Regions from separate parts of the Streptomyces sp. NPDC021115 genome, predicted to be linked through region 2. Evidence: riboswitches for the same ligand, from Rfam matches in the RefSeq annotation. Region 2 holds a riboswitch; the other holds the start of a gene.
The links. A riboswitch is a leader RNA that binds a small molecule or an ion and turns the genes downstream of it on or off. The one in region 2 is predicted to bind thiamine pyrophosphate.
Positions count from the first base shown of each region.

Region 1: another riboswitch for thiamine pyrophosphate. It lies ahead of ACH4TL_RS00425 (thiamine ABC transporter substrate binding subunit); the one in region 2 lies ahead of thiC (phosphomethylpyrimidine synthase ThiC).

Region 1 is NZ_JBIRQF010000001.1:107,976-114,931, reverse strand. Features, by position in the region: gene ACH4TL_RS00440 (hypothetical protein) at 1-227, opposite strand, end outside; gene ACH4TL_RS00435 (GntR family transcriptional regulator) at 423-1,169, shown strand; gene rlmN (23S rRNA (adenine(2503)-C(2))-methyltransferase RlmN) at 1,762-2,868, shown strand; TPP riboswitch at 2,966-3,069, shown strand; gene ACH4TL_RS00425 (thiamine ABC transporter substrate binding subunit) at 3,065-4,138, shown strand; gene ACH4TL_RS00420 (ABC transporter permease) at 4,234-5,847, shown strand; gene ACH4TL_RS00415 (ABC transporter ATP-binding protein) at 5,863-6,906, shown strand; gene ACH4TL_RS00410 (LOG family protein) at 6,912-6,956, opposite strand, start outside.
Region 2 is NZ_JBIRQF010000004.1:298,977-305,932, reverse strand. Features, by position in the region: gene ACH4TL_RS15340 (SsgA family sporulation/cell division regulator) at 1-246, shown strand, start outside; gene ACH4TL_RS15335 (YibE/F family protein) at 277-1,689, opposite strand; TPP riboswitch at 1,759-1,875, shown strand; gene thiC (phosphomethylpyrimidine synthase ThiC) at 1,868-3,628, shown strand; gene ACH4TL_RS15325 (hypothetical protein) at 3,734-4,189, shown strand; gene ACH4TL_RS15320 (maleylpyruvate isomerase N-terminal domain-containing protein) at 4,211-4,453, shown strand; gene ACH4TL_RS15315 (hypothetical protein) at 4,450-5,319, opposite strand; gene ACH4TL_RS15310 (metallophosphoesterase) at 5,522-6,619, opposite strand; gene ACH4TL_RS15305 (LacI family DNA-binding transcriptional regulator) at 6,851-6,956, opposite strand, start outside.

The sequences.
Region 1 (6,956 bases), on a different contig from region 2:
ACCAGGGTGCCCGGCGTCAGTCCCTCCGGGATACCCGTCTCGGGCACGGTCACCTGGTACAGGTTGCCCTCACCCTCATCGGAGATCAGCAGCCCCACCGTGGACAGGAACGCGCCGGTTTCCTTGTCTACGGCCTGCTCCTTGGTCTGCTTGTTCACCAGCTTCGGCGTCGGCGCGGTCGCGACAAACACCGTGGCGGTCGAAGTATCGATCTTGAACGAAGGCATTGCAGCCACTCCTTGACGAGGCGGCACAGTTCCCAGACGGGCAACTGCTCTAGGTAGGCTCCAGTAGAGCCGACTGTTCTAGAGATGTCAAGAAGTTCTCTAGGTAGACCAGGGCTTGCACTACCGGACGTGCCGGGTGTTCGGCTGACTAGTGACGCCGTAGGCTGTCTAGAGACCGAGAGAGGACGACCGTCCATGGCCGACCAGAGCAACGCCCGCAAGCCGAGGAAGTATCAACAGATCGCGAATGATCTAAGGAACGCGATCATGTCGGGCGAATACGCCCCTGGGGACCGGTTGCCGGGTGAAAACGACCTGATGGCCACCTACAAGGTGGCGCGCATGACCGTGCGACAGGCGCTCAGCGTCCTTCAGGGCGAGGGTCTTGCCAAGGCCCGAAAGGGGGCCGGTGTCTTCGTCTCCCCTGTCCCCGTGACCGGAGCTGCCCGACTAGAGCGTCTAGAGAAGAGCGGGCGCATGTACGCGAGTGGGGAGACCAGCAGTGATCACACGGCCATCCTCCGGAGCTGCGCTGACGTCGACATCGCCGAACAGCTCGGGGTCGAGCTCCATGATGAGATCGTGATCCGGGGGCGGGTGTTCCATCTGGAGGGGAAGCCCAGCGTCGTCGCAATCTCCTGCATTCACCCACGAGTCCTTGAAGCCGTCCCGGAAGTCCTGCAACAGGGGCAGCTCAAGCCCTTCTGGCAGACGACGTACACCGAGCGCACCGGCAAGGAGATCACTCGGTTCCCAGAACGACGAACCGCGCGCCTGGCCAGCTCCAGCGAACTCGCTGCTCTAGAGGTCTACGTACCGTTCGAAGCTGCCGTGCCCGTCCTCGTTCTGCACACGACCTTCCACGACGCTGACGGCCCTATCGAAGTCTGGGAAGACGTCTATGCTCCCGGGCTTTGGCAGGTCGACTCAGCCCCCAAGTGATCGATCCGTGAGCTGTTACAGGTTTCTCTACCTCATCAAGCCCCCGGCTGCGCTTCGCTTCGCCGGGCGCGCTCCCGGCTCCCGGTCGCGCTCTGCTCCTGCCTCCGGCCCGCGCCGCGCACCGTCCGCCGACGCGCGCCCACAGGCGAGATAGGCCGGGGTCAATGGTCGAGACCCAATCGGCCGACACAGGCGCAAGCCGCAGACCGTGCCTCCGGCGGGGGCGCTCAGGCTCCGGGATGGCGGGGGCTCCGTCTGCGCCCGCAGGTCCATCGTGGCGTGCGCGGGGAGCTCCCATCCCGTCACCGTCGTCCCAGGCAGAGCCGAGCAGACGCGGCCCAGGGCGTCAAGGTCGTTCGTACAGTGGCGCGCTCCACCTTGACGCCCTGAACCACGCCTGCTCCACGGTGTGTGGGACGACGGCGACGGGATGGGAGCTGGGGAGGGTGGTGGGTTGGGGAAGTGGGGAAGGCTCGGGCCGTCTGTGGGCCGTCCGAGGGGGATCAACGACGACAGATGACGACCACTGCCGACAGGAGTCACAATCGTCCGCCGCAGGTCACGGGAATTGATCTGCGACACTGGGAAAACCATGCCTAAGCCCGGAGAACTCACTTTCGCCGTGCCGCGTGGGGCCAAGAAGCCCCCGCGGCATCTCGCCGACCTCACGCCCGCCGAGCGCCGCGAGGCTGTCGCCGCCCTCGGGGAGAAGCCCTTCCGGGCCGGTCAGGTGTCGCGTCACTACTTCGCCCGCTACACCGACGACCCCGCCCAGTGGACCGACGTACCGGCCGCCGCGCGGGAGAAGCTGGCGGCCGGGCTGCTGCCGGACCTGATGAGCGTCGTGCGGCACATCAGCTGTGACGACGACACCACCCGCAAGACCCTGTGGCGGCTCTTCGACGGCACGTTGGTCGAGTCCGTGCTGATGCGCTACCCGGACCGGGTCACCATGTGCATCAGCTCCCAGGCGGGCTGCGGCATGAACTGCCCGTTCTGCGCCACCGGCCAGGCGGGCTTGGACCGCAATCTGTCCACCGCCGAGATCGTGCACCAGATCGTCGACGGGATGAGGGCCCTGCGGGACGGGGAGATCCCCGGAGGCCCGGCCCGGCTGTCCAACATCGTCTTCATGGGCATGGGTGAGCCGCTGGCCAACTACAACCGGGTCATCGGCGCGATCCGCCGCCTCACCGACCCCGAGCCTGACGGCCTCGGTCTGTCGCAGCGCGGCATCACCGTCTCGACGGTGGGGCTGGTCCCGGCGATGCTGCGGTTCGCCGACGAGGGCTTCAAGTGCCGTCTCGCGGTCTCCCTGCACGCGCCCGACGACGAGCTGCGCGACACCCTCGTGCCGGTCAACACCCGCTGGAAGGTGCGCGAGGTCCTGGACGCGGCGTGGGAGTACGCGGAGAAGTCCGGCCGCCGGATCTCCATCGAGTACGCCCTGATCAAGGACATCAACGACCAGGCGTGGCGCGCCGATCTGCTCGGGCGGCTGCTCAAGGGCCACCGGGTGCACGTCAACCTCATCCCGCTCAACCCGACGCCCGGCTCCAAGTGGACGGCGTCCCGGCCCGAGGACGAGAGGGCGTTCGTGGCGGCCCTGGAGGCGCACGGGGTGCCGGTGACCGTCCGGGACACCCGGGGGCAGGAGATCGACGGGGCGTGCGGCCAGCTGGCGGCCACGGAGCGCTGACCACCGGCCGATCCGACCACGGGCTGATCCGGCCACCGGCTGATACGGTGCCTTCGCATCACCGGCGTACCACCGTCCCGCGACGACGGACAAGTGAACATTCCGACAGGGGAGCGCGACAGCGCTGAGAGTGCGGCACGGCCGCAGACCCTCCAACCTGATCCGGGTCATACCGGCGTAGGGAGTCAGCCTCACCATGAACAGCCATCTCCGGCGTGCCGTCACCGCCGCCCTCGTCGGGTCCCTCGGCACCGGAGTGCTCACCGGCTGCGGCGGGGGCGCGGCGGACGGCAAGGACTCCAAGACCGTCACCCTGGTCTCGCACGACTCGTTCGCGGCGTCCAAGGCGGTCCTCAAGGAGTTCACCCGCAAGACCGGCTACAAGGTGCGGGTGCAGGCCGGTGGTGACGCGGGGGCGGCCGTCAACCAGGCGATCCTGTCCAAGAGCCATCCGCAGGGCGATGTGTTCTTCGGCGTCGACAACACCCTCCTCTCGCGTGCGCTCGACAATGACCTGTTCACCCCGTACGAGGCGAAGGGCCTGGACAAGGTCCCCGCGGCCTTCCAGCCCGACCGGGCGAAGCACCGCGTCACCCCGGTCGACTACGGCGACATCTGCGTCAACTACGACCGCGCCTGGTTCGCGCGCAAGAAGCTCGCACCGCCCAGGTCGTTCGCCGATCTGACCAAGCCCGCGTACAAGAACCTGCTGGTCACCGAGAACGCCGCCACCTCGTCGCCCGGTCTCGCCTTCCTGCTCGGCACCGCCGCCCGCTACGGCGACGACGGCTGGAAGGACTACTGGAAGAAGCTGAAGGCCAACGGCGTCGAGGTGGTCGACGGCTGGGAGCAGGCGTACTACGACCGGTTCTCCGGCTCGGCGGGCGGCGCCAAGGGCGACAAGCCGCTCGTCGTCTCCTACGCCTCCAGCCCGCCCGCCGAGGTGGCGGACGCGAAGTCGAAGCCCGCGAAGGCCCCGACCGGGGTGGCGGACGGCACCTGCTTCCGGCAGACGGAGTTCGCCGGGCTGCTGAACGGCGCGGGCAACACCAAGGGGGGCAAGGCGCTGCTGGACTTCCTGCTGACCAAGCGCTTCCAGGAGGACGTACCGCTGAACATGTACGTCAATCCGGTGCGCGAGGGCGCGAAGCTGCCGGAGGTCTTCACCCGGTACGGGGTCAAGATCGCCGATCCGGCGACCCTGCCGCCGCGGAAGATAGCCGAGAACCGTGAGTCCTGGGTCAAGGCATGGTCCTCGCTCGTTCTGTAGAGCCCGCGGCTTCTGTAGAGCCCGCGGCTTCTGTAGAGCCAGAGCCCGCGGCCGGTCGCGGCAGGCTGCGCGGCGCCGCCGTGCGGCTCGCCCTGATGGCAGTGCCGCTCGCCTTCTTCGCCGTCTTCTTCGCGTATCCGGTGGCCGCGATCGTCACCCGCGGGCTGCGCACCGGCGGCCGGTGGCAGCTCGGGCGGATACCCGAGGTGCTGGGCGACCCGTCCGTCCTGCACACCCTGTGGTTCACCGGCTGGCAGGCGGCCGCGTCGACCGGGCTGACGCTGGCGGTCGCGCTGCCCGGCGCGTATGTCTTCGCCCGCTTCGCCTTCCCCGGCAAGGGGCTGCTGCGCGCCGTGGTGACCGTGCCGTTCGTGCTGCCGACGGTCGTCGCCGGGTCCGCGTTCCTGGGGCTGCTCGGGCGCGGCGGGCTGCTGGACGAGCTGTGGGGGATACGGCTCGACACCAGCGTCTGGGCGATCCTGCTGGCCCACGTCTTCTTCAACTACGCGGTCGTCGTCCGCACCGTCGGCGGGCTGTGGGCGCAGCTCGACCCGCGCCAGGAGGAGGCCGCGCGGGTGCTCGGCGCGAGCCGCCTCGCGGCCTGGCGCCGGATCACCCTGCCCGCGCTGGGGCCCGCCGTGGCCGCCGCCGCGCTGATGGTCTTCCTGTTCACGTTCACCTCCTTCGGCGTCATCCAGATCCTCGGCGGCCCGCGCTACGCCACCCTGGAGGTGGCCATCTACCGGCAGACCGCGCAGCTGCTGGACCTGCCGACGGCCGCGGTGCTGACCCTCGTCCAGTTCGCGGCGGTCGCGGCCGTGCTCGCCCTGCACGCCTGGACCGTACGGCGCCGGGAGGGTGCCCTGCGGCTCGTCGACGCCGCCCGGACCGCGCGCCGCCCCCAGGGCCCGGCGCAGTGGGGGCTGCTCGCGGGGGTGCTGGCGGTCGTGGCGCTGCTGATCGTGCTGCCGCTCGCGGTGCTGGTGGAACGCTCGCTCCACGGGCCTGACGGCTACGGGTTCACGTACTACGAGGCGCTCCAGTCCGCCGCCGACAGCGGCGGCACCTTCTTCGTGGCCCCCGTGGACGCCATCGGCAACTCCCTCCAGTACGCGGCCGTCGCCACCCTCTTCGCCGTCGTCGTCGGCGGTCTCGCCGCCGCCGCGCTCACCCGCAGGGCCGGGCGTCTCGTCCGCGGCTTCGACGCCCTGCTGATGCTGCCGCTGGGCACCTCCGCCGTCACCGTCGGCTTCGGCTTCCTCATCGCGCTCGACGAACCCCCGCTGGATCTGCGGGCCTCCTGGCTCATCGTCCCGCTCGCGCAGGCCCTGGTGGGCGTGCCGTTCGTCGTCCGCACCCTGCTGCCCGTCCTGCGGGCCGTGGATCACCGGCTGCGGGAGGCCGCCGCCGTGCTCGGCGCGTCCCCGCTGCGCGCCTGGCGCGAGGTGGATCTGCCGCTGGTGGGGCGGGCGCTGGCGGTCGCGGCGGGTTTCGCGTTCGCCGTCTCGCTCGGCGAGTTCGGGGCGACGGTCTTCATCGCCCGCCCCGACCTGCCCACCCTCCCGGTGGCCGTCGCGCGCTTCCTGGGCCGGGCGGGACAGCTCAACTACGGGCAGGCTATGGCCCTGAGCACGATCCTGATGCTGGTGTGCGCCTGCTCCCTGCTGGTCCTGGAGCGCATCCGCACCGACCGCTCGGGGGAGTTCTGACATGGGGGGATCCTGATGACGCCGCCGACGCCACTGCTGCGCCTGGACGGGGTGTCCGTCCGGTACGGACGCCATGACGCGCTCGACGCCGTCGACCTGGCCGTCGCCGAGCACGAGACCGTGTGCGTGCTGGGCCCGAGCGGAAGCGGCAAGTCCACGATGCTGCGCGTGGTGGCCGGACTCCAGCGTGCCGCCTCGGGCCGGGTGTGGCTCGGGGGCCGCGATCAGCGCGGCATACCCACCCACCGGCGCGGGGTGGGGCTGATGTTCCAGGACCATCAGCTGTTCCCGCAGCGCGACGTGGGCGGCAACGTCGCCTTCGGGCTGCGGATGCGGGGGACGGGACGCGCGGAGGCGGACCGCCGCGTCGCCGAACTGCTGGACCTGGTCGGGCTGCCCGGCGCTCAGCGGCGGGCCGTCGACTCGCTGTCCGGCGGTGAGCAGCAGCGCGTCGCGCTCGCCCGCGCGCTGGCGCCCCGGCCGCGGCTGCTGATGCTGGACGAGCCGCTGGGCCAGCTCGACCGAGGGCTGCGGGAGCGGCTGGTCATGGAGCTGCGGGAGCTGTTCGCGCGGCTGGGCACCACGGTCCTCGCCGTCACCCACGACCAGGGCGAGGCGTTCGCGCTCGCCGACCGGGTGGTGGTGATGGAGGACGGCAGGATCGCCCAGTCCGGCACCCCGCTGGAGGTGTGGCAGCACCCGGCGAACGAGTTCGTCGCCCGCTTCCTCGGCTTCGACAACGTGGTCGGGGCGACCGTGCACGGCGAGATCGCCGACACCCCCTGGGGCAAGCTGCCGGTGCCGCCAGGATCCCGGCCGGGCGGCCCGGTGCGGCTGCTCGTCCGACCGGCCGGGGTACGGCTCACCGCCCCCGCGGACGGGCTGCCCTGTACGGTCGCGGCGCGCACCTTCCGCGGCGACCGTGTGACGGTCGTCCTCCAGCCGGAGCACGGGCCCCGCCTGGAGGCGTCCTGCGCGCTGCGGGACGCCCCGGAGGCAGGAGACCGGGTCGGGGTGGCCTTCGACGCGGCGGACGTGGTGGTGCTGGGTTCGCCGTAGAACGTTCAGCCCGTCAGGGAGGCGAGGGCGTCCGGGGCCTCGTCCACCGA
Region 2 (6,956 bases):
AAACCCACCGGCGAGGGCGATGTGCGGATCGCACCGGCCTCGCCCGAAGGGCTCTCGGACGTGTTCATCAGGCTTCAGGTGGGGGCCGAGAGGGCCCTGTTCCGGGCCGGGGCGGCGCCGCTGGTGGCCTTCCTGGACCGTACGGACCGGCTCGTCCCGTTCGGCGAGGAGCCCGCGGCCTGCGATCCGGTCGGCGATCTCGACGCGGAACTGGACCGCATCCTGGCCGAGGACCGGTACGCGTAACGCCGGTACGTAACCGCTACGCGTAGTCGGTCAGCGTGCGCGTGTCTTACGGCGCCGTCCGCGGCCCCGGCCGTTACCGCTCGCTCCGCCGCCACTGCCCGCGCCGTCGTCCGGCGTGTGGTCCGCGGAGACCACCAGCACCGCCAGCGCCGTGGTCACCGGCACCGAGGCGACCAGCCCGATGCTGCCCACCAGCGTGCGGACGATCTCCTCCGCGACGATCTCGCTCGTCGCCACCGTTCCCACCCCGCTGTCCGCGATCGAGAAGAGGAGCAGCAGCGGAAGCGAGGCGCCCGCGTACGCCAGCACCAGGGTGTTCACGACGGACGCGATGTGGTCCCGCCCGATGCGCATCGCGGCCGCGTAGAGCTTGCGGCGGCCGCCGCGAGGGTCCGCTTCCCGCAGCTCCCAGACCGCCGAGGTCTGGGTGACCGTCACATCGTCCAGCACGCCCAGCGAACCGATGATCACCCCCGCCAGCAGCAGTCCCTTGATCTCGATGTCGGGATAGAGGCTGTGCACCAGACCCGTCTGGTCGTCGGTGTTGCCGGTCAGCGACGCCCAGCCGATGAACAGCGAGCCGAGCACCCCGATCAGCAGCAGCGAGACCAGGGTGCCGAGCACAGCGACCGACGTCCGGGCGCTCAGCCCATGGCACATGTAGAGCGCGAGCAGCATGATCGCGCTGCCCCCGACGATCGCCACCACCAGCGGATTCGAGCCCTGGAGTATCGCCGGGAGGATGAACAGCGTCAGCACTCCGAAGCTGATGGCCAGCGCCACCAGCGCGAAGATGCCGCGCAGTCGGCCGACGGCCACGACCACGAGCGCGAACACCCCGGCGAGCAGGGCCATCGGGAACGAGCGGTCCACGTCCGAGACCGAGTACTGGAGGTTCTTCGGCGCCTGGGGCGCGTACCTCAGCTTCACCTCCTGCCCGGCGCTGAACTTCCGTGAGGCGTTCGGCTGGACGATCTCGGGGAAGGTGCGGCCCTTGTCCTTGCCCGAGGTGACCTCGATGGTGGCCTTCTCGCAGACGCTCTTGCCGCCGCCGCTCCCGCCGCCCGTGGCGCCGCCGGGGTTCGTGGCGCCGCCCTGCTGACCCGGTTCGGTGGGTGCCTGCGGCTGCGCGTTGACGTCGGCGCAGTCGACCTCCGCCACCTTCACCACCCGCCCGGCGACCGTCTCCTGGTCGAAACCGAGCCCGCTGCGGCCCTGCGCTGTGTGCTCGGAGCCACCCGGCCACAGCGCGACAAGACCGGCCACGACGGCGACGGCGAACGGGATGAGCACCACCGCGATGACCTTGCGCAGCCGCGCGGAGACGGGCGCCGCCGGACCGTGCGCATGGGCATGGCTGTGGCCGTGCGAGTGGGTGTGGCCGGGTGGCCGGCCGGACGCGTGGGGCTGCTCGGGCGGATGGTCCTGCTGTGTCGCGGTCACCGTCGCATCATCGCAAGAGAGCGAGGCCCCCTGTTCAGGTACGCGGGGAAACCGTTAGCGTGGGGGCACCTTTGCAATCGCGGGAGCTCGGAGCACCGGGCTGAGAGGGCGCTGACGCGACAGCTGCGCCGACCGCTGAACCTGTTACCGGGTAATGCCGGCGTAGGGAGTGGGTCTCATGACTCAGCAGGATGCACACATGCGCGAAAACGCTGCCGATTTCGGCTGGCACAAGGGATATGTCACGGGTTCCCGCCCGGACATCCAGGTCCCGGTTCGCCGCGTGCACCTCACCAATGGCCAGGACGTGACGCTGTACGACACGTCCGGTCCGTACACCGACCCCCACATCGACACCGACGTCCGCCGCGGCCTCGCGCCGCTGCGGCAGAACTGGATCGTCGCCCGAGGCGATACCGAGGAGTACACCGGCCGTCCGCTCCGGCCCGAGGACGACGGCCTCAAACACACCGCGCCCCGCGGGGGCCTGCGCAACCTCGACGCGGTCTTCCCCGGACGGCCGCGCCAGCCGCGCCGGGCCCGCGACGGGTCCGCCACCCAGCTCAGCTACGCGCGCCGGGGCGAGGTCACCGCCGAGATGGAGTACGTGGCGCTCCGCGAGAACGTCTCCCCCGAGGTGGTCCGCGAGGAGATCGCGGCGGGCCGGGCCGTGCTGCCCGCCAACGTCAACCACCCGGAAATCGAGCCGATGATCATCGGCAAGCGGTTCCTGGTGAAGGTCAACGCCAACATCGGCAACTCCGCCGTCACCTCGTCCATCGAGGAGGAGGTCGAGAAGATGACCTGGGCGACCCGCTGGGGCGCCGACACGGTCATGGACCTCTCGACCGGCCGCAACATCCACACCACCCGCGAGTGGGTGCTGCGCAACTCCCCCGTACCCATCGGCACGGTGCCGCTCTACCAGGCGCTGGAGAAGGTCGACGGCAAGGCCGAGGAGCTGACCTGGGAGGTCTACAAGGACACCGTCATCGAACAGGCCGAGCAGGGCGTCGACTACATGACGGTCCACGCGGGCGTACGGCTGCCGTACGTCCCCCTGACCGCCCGCCGCAAGACCGGCATCGTCTCCCGCGGCGGCTCGATCATGGCGGCCTGGTGCCTGGCCCACCATCAGGAGTCTTTCCTCTACACCCACTTCGAGGAGCTGTGCGAGATCCTCGCGGCGTACGACGTCACTTACTCGCTGGGTGACGGACTGCGCCCCGGATCCATCGCCGACGCCAACGACGAGGCCCAGTTCGCGGAGCTGCGCACGCTCGGCGAGCTCAACCGCGTCGCCAAGGAGCACGGCGTCCAGACGATGATCGAGGGCCCGGGCCATGTCCCGATGCACAAGATCAAGGAGAACGTCGACCTCCAGCAGGAGATCTGCGAGGAGGCCCCGTTCTACACCCTGGGCCCCCTCACCACCGACATCGCGCCCGCCTACGACCACATCACCTCAGGCATCGGCGCCGCGATGATCGCCTGGTGGGGCACGGCGATGCTCTGCTACGTCACCCCCAAGGAGCACCTGGGGCTGCCGGACCGCGACGACGTGAAGACCGGCGTCATCACCTACAAGATCGCCGCCCACGCCGCCGACCTGGCCAAGGGCCACCCCGACGCCCAGGCCTGGGACGACGCGCTCTCCGACGCGCGCTTCGAGTTCCGCTGGGAGGACCAGTTCAACCTGGCCCTCGACCCGGACACGGCACGCTCGTTCCACGACGAGACGCTCCCGGCGGAACCCGCCAAGACGGCTCACTTCTGCTCCATGTGCGGGCCGAAGTTCTGTTCCATGAAGATCAGCCACGACATCCGCCGCGAGCACGGCGACGCGATGGACGAGGCGGAGGCGGAGGCCGGAATGGCGGAGAAGTCCCGCGAGTTCGCGGCCGCGGGCAACCGGGTCTACCTGCCCATCGCCGACTGACCCGATCGCGGAATCTGGCCGCCGGGCTCCCGGGAACGCTGTTTCCGGGGCCCGGCGGCTTCGCCAGGTGGCGGTCGTCCCGTCCGGCAAAGCAGTATGCGACGCATGGGGACCGACGCGGACGTTCAACGGCGGTGGCGCGATGGACAGGCGCCTGACGGTGACGTGATCGTCTTCGGGGACGGTCGGTTGTCGGTGATGCGGTTCTGGGCGACCGAAGGCTGGTCGCGGGCGGAGGAGGTCCTTCAGGCCACGGAGTGGACCGCCCACCACTGGCTGGACGTCGACTTGGTCCTCGCATCGTGCCGCTATGCCGGATACCGCGCCTTCGGAGGCGAATCCGCGGCCCACGGCAGCATCGGCTGGGTCGCCCTGACCCGGGACGACGGCCGGCGGACCCTGGAGTGGCTCGCGGTGTGCTCCGAGTCGGACCCGTTCGCCGAGGTATCCCTCGACGACACCTGCCTGACCGCGGTCAGCACCAGCCACCACGTGTGGACCTTCCCGCGTGACGCCCCGCAGAAGGTGGAGATCGGTCGGGCCGCCGAACGGAACAGGTGACGGCCTCCTATCTGAGCAGCCATGGACAACTTACGCGCCCTGCGCATCGCCAATCAGCGCTTCGCCCAGCACCTCGACGGGATCGGGGACGACGAGTGGGCGCTCGGCACGCCGTGCAGTGAGTGGACGGTGCGGGAGTTGGTGGGGCATGTGCTGCTGGGGCATGCGCATCTGGTGTCGGCCCTGACGGACGACCAGGTCGCCCCGGGGCCCGGGGACACGTTCGGGGAGTGGGCCGCGCGGGCGGAGTGGGCTGCCGGCTAGTCCGGCTGGTTCTCCGGGCCGCCGTATTCGGGGCTGGTGTAGTCCGGGCTGCTGTAGCGGGGGCGGGCCTTGGGGCCCTCGTCGTCGGTGCTGAAGCCCGGGCGGCTGTAGCCGAGGTGGGGGGTGCGGCCCGCCTCGGAGTGGCCGGGGACGTAGGCCGATGAGGTGTGGGTCGGCGCGGTCCATGGGGTGGGGGCCGACGGATTGGTCAGCGCCTCGCGCAGAAAGGGCAGCACGCCCCGTTCCAGCAGGGCCTGCCGCCATGCCTCTCTGGTGCGGTCCACCTCTTCCAGCTGCTCGGCCAGGGCCTCGCCGCGGATCGCGCTGGAGCCGTTGCGCAGGGCGGTGATGAGGAGGCCGACGGCGGCGAGCAGGATGCCCGCGGCGGTGAGCGCGGCGAAGAACCAGCCCGCGGTGATCATCGGTTGGGAGATGGACGGCGCGGGGTCCAGGACGTGCAGCACATAGCCGACGAGGAGGAAGATGATGGCGGCGGTTCCGGCCAGTACCGGGGCGAGGACGGCGAGCATGGGGACCAGCCCCGCTCCGGAGGCGTCCAGGAGGGCGCCGGTGAAACCGGCGGAGTGCTCGTGGTCGCCGTCGTCCTCCCGCGCCCCGGGGATCGGCAGGGGCGGGGCGGGCTCGCGCAGCTTGGTGCGGGCGAGCACGTAGTCCTGGTACTCGGCGGCCGCGCACGCGGTGATGGCGGCCGAGGCGCTGAGCGCCATGGAGCGCAGCTGCTCGGCGGTGAGCCGCTGTCCTATGCCCTTCAGATCCGGTCGGTGGTCCGCGGTACGCAGCACCTCGTCGAGAACTCGCTCGAACTCCGGGCGGTCCTCGGCGAACAGGTGCGGAGCGCTTTTCATGGTGCATCCCCCGATACTCCGTAGGGCCTTGGTGTCCGGCTTTCGCCGGGCAGTCGGGCCGGAAACGGAGGAGAGCCTGCGACGGATAAACCGATGGTAGAGCCGATCCGGCGCGAGGAGACAGCAAGTTTCGTGATTTGCTCAGCCCCGGTGGGGCCCTCCGTCCGCTTGCGTGCGCGCCCGTATCCCGCTCATGTCGCCCTCAGACGCCGAGCGGGAGTTGGACGACCAGCAGTTTTCCGGCCATGGTGATGCCGCCGTCCATCGCGACCGCGAGATTGTCCGCGTAGACATGCGGGCCCTCGACCGCGGGCGTGCCGTCGTCCTCGCCGTCCTCCGAGCCGACTTCGCCCAGCAGATACGGGATCGGGCTGTGCCCGTGGACGATGCGCTCCCCGCCGTAGGCGCCGAGCAATTCGCGTGCGGCCATCGGTCCGGCGTCCTCGTCGCGGAAGGCGAAGCGCTTGGTGAATTTGCGGAACAAGTCCCAGCACTCGTCCGCGTCACTGCGCTGGAGCGCTTCGGTGACGCTGTCGTTGACGGCCTCGATGGAGTCGCCGTAGTCCAGATAGGCGGTGGTGTCGGAGTGCACGAGCAGATGCCCGTCCTCCTCGGCCATCGCGTCCAGCCGGGACATCCACTGGAGGTGATGGTCCTCCAGCCGCTCCATGTCGGTGCGCTGGCCGCCGTTGAGCAGCCAGGCGGCCTGGAAGGAGGCGGTGCCGGCGCCGGAGTTGACGGGCGTGTCGCCGAACCGCTTGGCGCCGATGAGGAGCAGTTCGTGATTGCCCATCAGCGCCTTGCAGTAGCCGCCCGCGGCGGCGGCCTCGGCGGAGAGCTGCATCACCAGGTCGATGACGCCGATGCCGTCCGGGCCGCGGTCGGTGAAGTCGCCGAGGAACCACAGCCGGGCGTTCCCGGCCGCCCAGCTGCCCTTGTCGTCGATCAGGCCCTGGGCGGCCAGCGCCTCGCGCAGCTCGTCGAGGTAGCCGTGGACGTCGCCCACGACGAACAGCGGGCCGGGGCCCTCGCCGTCGGCGAGCGGATCGGCGTCCGGATCGGTCACCGAGTTGAGCGCGATCGTCGGGCGGTCCTGCGGCGGCACCAGCGGGGTGTCCGCGAGGGTGTGCCCCGGGCCCAGCACCGGCAGCTTCTCGGTGGGGGTGTACCCGTCGGGCAGCGGGGCGGGCGCGGGTGCGGGAGGCACCGGGCCGGGCGGCGTGGACGCCCCGTACGCGGGCACGTGCGACATCGCCGCCGTGGTCCCTGCCGTGGCTTCCAGACCGGCCCCCTGAGTCATCGACCCCTCCACCATCGCGCCGCCGTGCCACCTTGTGGACCTTGCCTGGTCGATGGCGGTCCGCGGTGTCGTCCGCCCATCATAGGAATGACCGTGAGGCATTGTGACGCACCAGGGTGCAGTCAATCGGTGCCCGGTCCCGCTCGGACGTTCTTTTATCCCGGATTGGCCCGGTAGGGGAGGCCCAGAGACTCCAAGTCCTTCTCGGGTCATCCTTGAGTCACTCTCAGATCATCCTCCGGCGCGGCTGCGCGGCGGGCTGACGGTCGTACGCGGCGGACGCCGCTGGGACGACGTCCGCACGATCAGTTCGGTGGGTATCACCTGCTCGACCGGG